One region of the Actinosynnema sp. NPDC053489 genome, then DNA from elsewhere that is predicted to be linked to it. Evidence: riboswitches for the same ligand, from Rfam matches in the RefSeq annotation. Region 1 holds a riboswitch; each other region holds the start of a gene.
What was found. Region 1 has a riboswitch for thiamine pyrophosphate ahead of ACIGNX_RS29395 (thiamine ABC transporter substrate binding subunit). Riboswitches for the same ligand answer to the same signal wherever they lie in the genome.

Region 1 (2,239 bases):
CGATGGTGAGCGCCCGGAGCCCGGTGCAGGGCGCGGGCGTCGGCGTGGCGGCCGGGTTGAAGCTCACGCCGGCCATCTCCGGCCTCTACTTCCTCGTCACGCGCCGGTACCGCGCCGCCGCCTGGTCGGTCGCCGCCTTCTTCGGCACGGTCGCGGTGGCGTACGCGATCTCGCCCGGCCTGTCGAACCAGTACTGGTTCCACCTGCTCGGCGACGCCTCCCGCGTCGGCCCGGTCGGGTCGGCGATCAACCAGTCGCTGCGCGGCGCGCTGTCGCGCACGGTCGGCCACGACGTCGGCACGGGACCGGTCTTCCTGGTCGCCGCGCTCGTCGCCGCCGTGCTCACCGGTTTCGCGCTGCACGCGGCGGTCAAGGCCCGCGACACCCTGGCGATGATCGTGGCCGTGCAGTTCCTCGGCCTGCTGGTCTCGCCGATCTCGTGGAGCCACCACTGGGTGTGGGCGGTGCCCGCGCTGATGTGGCTGGTGTACGCGGCCGGGCACCGGTTGGCGACCGCGACGGCCGCGGCGTGGCTGCTGGCGACCGGCAGCTACCTGATCTCGTTCCTGCTCAACGCGCAGCCGTCGATCTGGGTCATCCCGCGCCCCTGGCACCAGTCGCTGCTCGGCTGGGTCTACCCGGCCGTGGGCCTGCTCACGCTCGTCACGATCACCGTCGTGCTGCGGCAGCGGGCCGACGAGTCAGAGGAAGACGTCGAGCACCCCGTCGATCTCCTCCGCGAGTGACACGTCCAGCGCGGTGATCCCGCCGCTGGAGTGCGTGGCGCACCGGAACGTGAGCGTGCGCCAGCGGATGTCGATGTCGGGGTGGTGGTCGTCGTTCTCGGCGATCTCCGCCACCCGGTTCACCACCTGGAGCGCCTGGGCGAAGCTCGCCAGCTCCACCGTGCGCACCAGCGCGGCGTCCTGGGCGCGCCACGCGGGCAGCGCGGCGAGGGCGGTGGTCACCTGGTCGTCGGTCAGCAGCTCGGCCATGGCCCCGATCGTCCCACCGCGCGGGGTAAGCTGCGCGTTCGCCACGGGAGTCCGGTGCTGCGCCGGGCTGAGAGGAAGGCGCGCGAGCCTTCGACCGTCCACACCTGATCCGGGTCATGCCGGTGTAGGGAGAGATGATGTTCCGACGAGTGCTGCCCGCCGTGACCGCGTTCGCGCTGCTCACGGCCTGTTCGGTGACCTCCACCCCGGACGCGCCGCCCGGTGGGCGGGTGGTGACGCTGGTGACGCACGACTCGTTCGCGCTGTCACCGGAGCTGCTGGAGCGGTTCAAGTCCGACACCGGCATCACGATCAAGCCCCTCGCGAGCGGCGACGCGGGCGAGCTGACCAACAAGCTGGTGCTCACCAAGGACGCCCCCATCGGCGACGTCGCGTTCGGCGTCGACTCCACGTTCGCCTCCCGCGCGCTCAAGGAGGACGTGTTCGCCGAGTACGCGAGCCCGGAGGCGCAGCGGGGCGCCCAGCGCTACCGGCTCGACCCGCCGAACCGGCTGCACGCCGTGGACGTCGGCGACGTGTGCCTGAACATCGACGTGGCGGCCTTCAAGGACACCGGCGCGCCCGCCCAGTACGCCGACCTGGCCGACCCGAAGTTCAAGGACGTGCTGGTGGTCGAGGACCCGGCGACGTCCTCGCCCGGCCTGGCGTTCCTGCTCGGCACGATCGCCGCGTTCGGCGAGCAGGGCTGGCAGGACTACTGGAGCGGGCTGAAGGCCAACGGCGTGAAGGTCGTCAGCGGCTGGGAGGAGGCGTACACGCAGGACTTCTCCGGCTCCAGCGGCAAGGGGCCGCGACCGGTCGTGGTGTCCTACGCCTCCTCGCCGTCCGCGGAGATCGGCGACGACGGCGCGCCGCGCACCAAGGCGCTGCTGGACACGTGCTACCGCCAGGTCGAGTACGCGGGCGTGCTGAACGGCGCGAAGAACCCCGACGACGCCCGGAAGGTCGTGGACTTCCTGCTGGGCGAGCAGGTGCAGGCCGACGTGCCGGGGCAGATGTACGTCTACCCGTCCCGCGAGGGCGTCGCGCTGCCGGAGGCGTGGACGAAGGCCGCGCCGGCGCCCGCCACCGCGCGCTCGCTGCCCGCCGACCAGGTCGACGCGAACCGGGAGCGGTGGGTGCGGCAGTGGCGCACGCTGGTCCAAGGCTGACCTGGTCGCTGGCCGCGCTGCTGCCCCTGGCGTTCCTGGGCGTGTTCTTCGCCTGGCCGGTGCTGGCGATCG
Region 2 (2,239 bases), on a different contig from region 1:
CGGACACCACGAGGACCGACTCGGGGCGGGGCAGCGCCGCGGACCACGACCTCAGCTCGCCGGTCCACCGTTCGTCGTCGGCCAGCGGGGGAGCCCCGTGGCCCAGGTACAGCACAGGCATCACGCCGTCGACTGTACGCCAGTTAGTTGAAGTTTCAACCAGGCTGCGGCGGCGCGGGGGTCCTCGGCCTCGGTGACGGCCCGCACGACCACGACCCGCTCCGCGCCCGCGGCCAGCACCTCGGGCAACCGGTCGCGGTCGATGCCGCCGATCGCGAACCAGGGCCGGTCGGTCGTGCCGGCGGTGGCGCGCACCAGGTCGAGCCCCGGCGCGGGCCGGCCCGGCTTCGTCGGCGTCGGCCAGCACGGCCCGGTGCAGAAGTAGTCCACGCCCGGCTCCACCGCCGCCGCCCGCGCCTGGTCCACGTCGTGGGTGGACCGGCCGATCACCACCGCGTCGCCGACGACCCGGCGGGCCAGCGGCACCGGCAGGTCGTCCTGCCCGAGGTGCAGCACGTCCGCGTCCACGGCGAGCGCCACGTCGGCCCGGTCGTTGACCGCCAGCAGCGCGCCGTGCCGGGCGCACGCCTCGGCCAGCACCTCCAGCGCGGCGATCTCCTGCCGGGCCTCCAGCCCCTTGTCCCGCAGCTGCACCACGTCCACGCCGCCGGCGAGCACGGCGTCGGCGAACTCGGCGAGGTCCGGCCGCGCCGGGGTGCAGAGGTAGAGCCGTGCGTCGGCGAGCCGCCGCCTGATCCGCGTTCCGTCGAGTCCTGGCACGGGCGGCACGGTAACCGCCGGCCCGGCGCGTGCGCTACGGTGGACGTGGTCCGCACGGGAGCCTGGAACGCACCGGGCTGAGAGGGAGCGTGGTTCGCTCCGACCGTCGAACCTGATCCGGGTCATGCCGGCGCAGGGAGCGTGAGTGCCTTGGCAATGCGGGTGACCGTCCTCGGCGGCGGCGTCATCGGGCTGTCCGCCGCCTGGTACGCGGCCCGGGACGGGTACGCGGTGCGGCTCGTCGACCTCGGGTCGCCGCACGGCGGCTCCTGGGTCGCGGGCGGCATGCTCGCGCCGATCACCGAGGCGTGGCCCGGCGACGAGGACGTGCTGGCGCTGGGGGTCGAGTCGCTGGAGCTGTGGCCGGAGTTCGCCCGCTCCCTCGGCGTGGCGCTCGGCCCGGCGGGCACGCTCGCCGTCGCCGTGGACCGGGCCGACGTCGAGGTGCTGGACCAGCTCCGCGCCTACCTGGACCGGATGGGGCGGTCGGCGCAGCGGCTGACGGGCCGCGAGCTGCGCGCGCTGGAACCGGGCCTGGGCGCCGTCCTCGGTGGACTGTCGGTGCCCGGTGACGTGGCCGTCGACAACCGGGCCCTGCTGCGCGCCCTGCGGGGGGCGTGCGCCGCCGCCGGCGTCGACTTCGCCGAGGGGCCCGCCGGGGACACCGACGTGACGGTGATCGCGGCCGGCGCGTGGAGCCGCGACCTGCACCCCGCGCTGCGGGACGTGATCCGGCCCGTCAAGGGCGAGATCCTGCGGCTGTCGGCCAGGCCGGGCGCGCTGCCGCCGCCCCGCCACACCATCCGCGCCCACGTCCGCGGCCGCCCCGTCTACCTGGTGCCCCGCGACGACGGGTTCGTGCTCGGCGCGACCCAGTACGAAGCCGGCTTCGACGGCGACGTCACCGTGGGCGGCGTGCGGGACCTGCTGCGCGACGCCGAGGTGGTGTGGCCCGGCGTCGCCGAGTACGGGCTGGCCGAGGCCGCCGCCGGGTTCCGCGCCGGCAGCCCCGACAACGCGCCGGTCATCGCCTGGCTCGAACCCGGGGTGCTGGCCGCCACCGGCCACCACCGCAACGGACTGCTGCTCGCGCCCGTCACGGCGCGGCGGGTGCTCGACCTGCTCCGCGAAGGAGGACACGGACGGTGAAGGCGAAGGTCAACGGCGTGGAGCGCGACCTGGCCGACGGGGCGACCGTCGCGACCGTGCTCGCGCTCCTCGACGCGCCGCCCAGGGGTGTCGCGGTCGCCCTGGACGGCGAGGTCGTGCCGCGAGCGGCGTGGGGCACGACCCCGGTGCCCGCCGGCGCCACCGTCGAGGTGCTGACCGCCGTGCAGGGAGGCTGACGTGGACGACCCGCTCGTGATCGCCGGCCGCGAGTTCGGCTCCCGGCTCGTCCTGGGCACCGGGGGCGCGGCGAACCTGTCGGTGCTCGAACGCGCCCTGGTCGCGTCCGGCA
Region 3 (2,239 bases), on a different contig from region 1:
GGCCGGTTCTCCGGGGTCCGGCCCGGTCGGGCGCGCGAGGTGGGGGCCGGGGACGGCGGGGTGCGGCGGAAGCGGCGGGAGCGGAAGCGGTGAAGGCGGGCGTGAGAGGCGGCGGGGTGGCGCGGGCGGGAGGCGGCGGAGGGCGAGGTCGGAGGGGTGGGTTGGTCGCGGGCCTCGTTGTTCCAACCGACGTTCGAGGGTGGCGAAAACGGTGTTTCGGTTCTTCGGCGGTGACAGGTCCACTCGAACGGGTTACGGGTGCACGGCCCTGACCTGCGCTTTCACGCCAGGTCCACGGCCGGTTCGTCAGGCGCTGGGCGGGGTTCGTCCGCGACCTCCGCGACCTCCGCCACCTCGACCACCTCCGCCACCTTCGCGTACTGCGCCTTCCCCTGGTGGTCGGCACGCGCCGCCCGCTCCGGCCGGCGCCACGGCAGCTCCGGGTACGACGCCAGCTCCCCGTACGCCATGCACCCGGCCAGCTCCGCGTACGCCCCCGCCAGCACCGCCGCCCGGATGCGGCGCACCTCCCCCACCGTCGGCAGTTCACCCACCAGCAGGAACGGCAGCAGCAGCCGCCACGCCCCGACCGTCGCGGCGCGGTGGCGGTGCGGGGCGCGGAGCACGGCGCGGGCCACGCGGAGCGCGTGCTCGCCCGCCGTGATCGCCGTCGGGTAGCCGGCGTGGTCCCACGACCAGCGCAGGCCGTCGGCCATGGCGCAGCGCACGCAGTCGGCCGGCCCGGTCGCCGGCTCCTCGCCGCACCGGGAGCACGCGAGCAGGGTCATGGCCCAGTCGGTGCACGTCCACGGGTGGCGGCCGACCTCGTCGGCGAGCACCAACTCGGCCAGTTCCCGCTCCCCCGCGCCGCCCTCGGCGAGCTGCTCGGCGGCGAGCAGCTCCTGCCAGTCGAGCAGCCAGTACTGGTCGACGAGCTCGGCGCAGAACCGGCACGCGGGGTACCCGCGGCCGGCCAGGTCGCCGCACGAGGGGCACGGCGAGACCGCGGCGGGGCGGGCCACGCGCCGGGCGCCGGGCGGGAACGGCCGGTGATCAGCCACGCGGTGAAAGGTACGCGCAAACGGTGGGCGTTGGCATCCGCACCTTGGCACCGGCGGCGGGCCGTGGCTATGGTCAGGCCCGACAGGCACAACAACTCAACACACGCGGGAGCTCGCGCCACAGCGGGCTGAGAGGGCGGCTGGGGTGTGAGGGCCCCGGTGCCGCCGACCGCCTGAACCTGACCGGGTAATGCCGGCGTAGGGAGGAATGTCGTGACGGCACTCGAGGACCGTTCGGTCGAGCCGAGCGTCACCACCGGGCCCATCTCGGGCTCCGCCAAGGTCTACCGCGAGGTGGGCGGGGGCGTGCGCGTCCCGTTCCGCCGGGTGGGGCTGACCAACGGCGAGCACGTGGACCTGTACGACACTTCCGGTCCGTACACGGACGACAACGCGACCATCGACGTCCACAGTGGACTTCCGAAGCTGCGCGCGGACTGGGTCGCGGGGCGCGGGCCGATCGACGGGGCGGTGACGCAGCTCGCGTACGCCAAGGCCGGGATCGTCACGCCGGAGATGCGGTTCGTGGCGGCCCGCGAGAACCTGAGCCCGGAGTTCGTGCGGGACGAGGTGGCCGTGGGGCGGGCGGTCATCCCGCTCAACCGCAACCACCCGGAGGCGGAGCCGATGATCATCGGCAAGAACTTCCTGGTGAAGGTGAACGCCAACATCGGCAACTCCGCCGTGACCTCCTCGATCGGGGAGGAGGTGGAGAAGATGGTGTGGGCGACGCGGTGGGGCGCGGACACGATCATGGACCTGTCGACGGGCAAGCGGATCCACGAGACGCGCGAGTGGATCATGCGCAACTCGCCGGTGCCGGTGGGGACGGTGCCGATCTACCAGGCCCTGGAGAAGGTGGACGGCGACCCGGCGAAGCTGTCGTGGGAGGTGTACCGCGACACGGTGGTCGAGCAGGCCGAGCAGGGCGTGGACTACATGACGGTGCACGCGGGCGTGCTGCTGCGGTACGTGCCGCTGACGGCGCGGCGGGTGACGGGCATCGTGTCGCGCGGCGGGTCGATCATGGCCGCGTGGTGCCTGGCCCACCACCGGGAGAGCTTCCTGTACACGCACTTCGAGGAGCTGTGCGAGATCCTGCGCGCCTACGACGTGACGTTCTCGCTCGGCGACGGGTTGCGGCCGGGGTCGATCGCGGACGCCAACGACGAGGCGCA

Region 2: it holds a riboswitch for thiamine pyrophosphate, as region 1 does, so the genes downstream of both, thiO (glycine oxidase ThiO) here and ACIGNX_RS29395 (thiamine ABC transporter substrate binding subunit) in region 1, are expected to answer to the same signal.
Region 3: it holds a riboswitch for thiamine pyrophosphate, as region 1 does, so the genes downstream of both, thiC (phosphomethylpyrimidine synthase ThiC) here and ACIGNX_RS29395 (thiamine ABC transporter substrate binding subunit) in region 1, are expected to answer to the same signal.

The regions. Positions count from the first base shown of each region.
Region 1 covers NZ_JBITXT010000015.1:190,871-193,109, reverse strand. Annotated here, with positions in the region: gene ACIGNX_RS29405 (mannosyltransferase) at 1-746, shown strand, start outside; gene ACIGNX_RS29400 (4a-hydroxytetrahydrobiopterin dehydratase) at 702-995, opposite strand; TPP riboswitch at 1,029-1,145, shown strand; gene ACIGNX_RS29395 (thiamine ABC transporter substrate binding subunit) at 1,133-2,167, shown strand; gene ACIGNX_RS29390 (ABC transporter permease) at 2,143-2,239, shown strand, end outside.
Region 2 covers NZ_JBITXT010000011.1:34,822-37,060, forward strand. Annotated here, with positions in the region: gene ACIGNX_RS24210 (dioxygenase) at 1-121, opposite strand, end outside; gene thiE (thiamine phosphate synthase) at 121-780, opposite strand; TPP riboswitch at 825-936, shown strand; gene thiO (glycine oxidase ThiO) at 937-1,929, shown strand; gene thiS (sulfur carrier protein ThiS) at 1,926-2,126, shown strand; gene ACIGNX_RS24230 (thiazole synthase) at 2,128-2,239, shown strand, end outside.
Region 3 covers NZ_JBITXT010000011.1:39,714-41,952, reverse strand. Annotated here, with positions in the region: gene ACIGNX_RS24250 (hypothetical protein) at 282-1,061, opposite strand; TPP riboswitch at 1,157-1,284, shown strand; gene thiC (phosphomethylpyrimidine synthase ThiC) at 1,275-2,239, shown strand, end outside.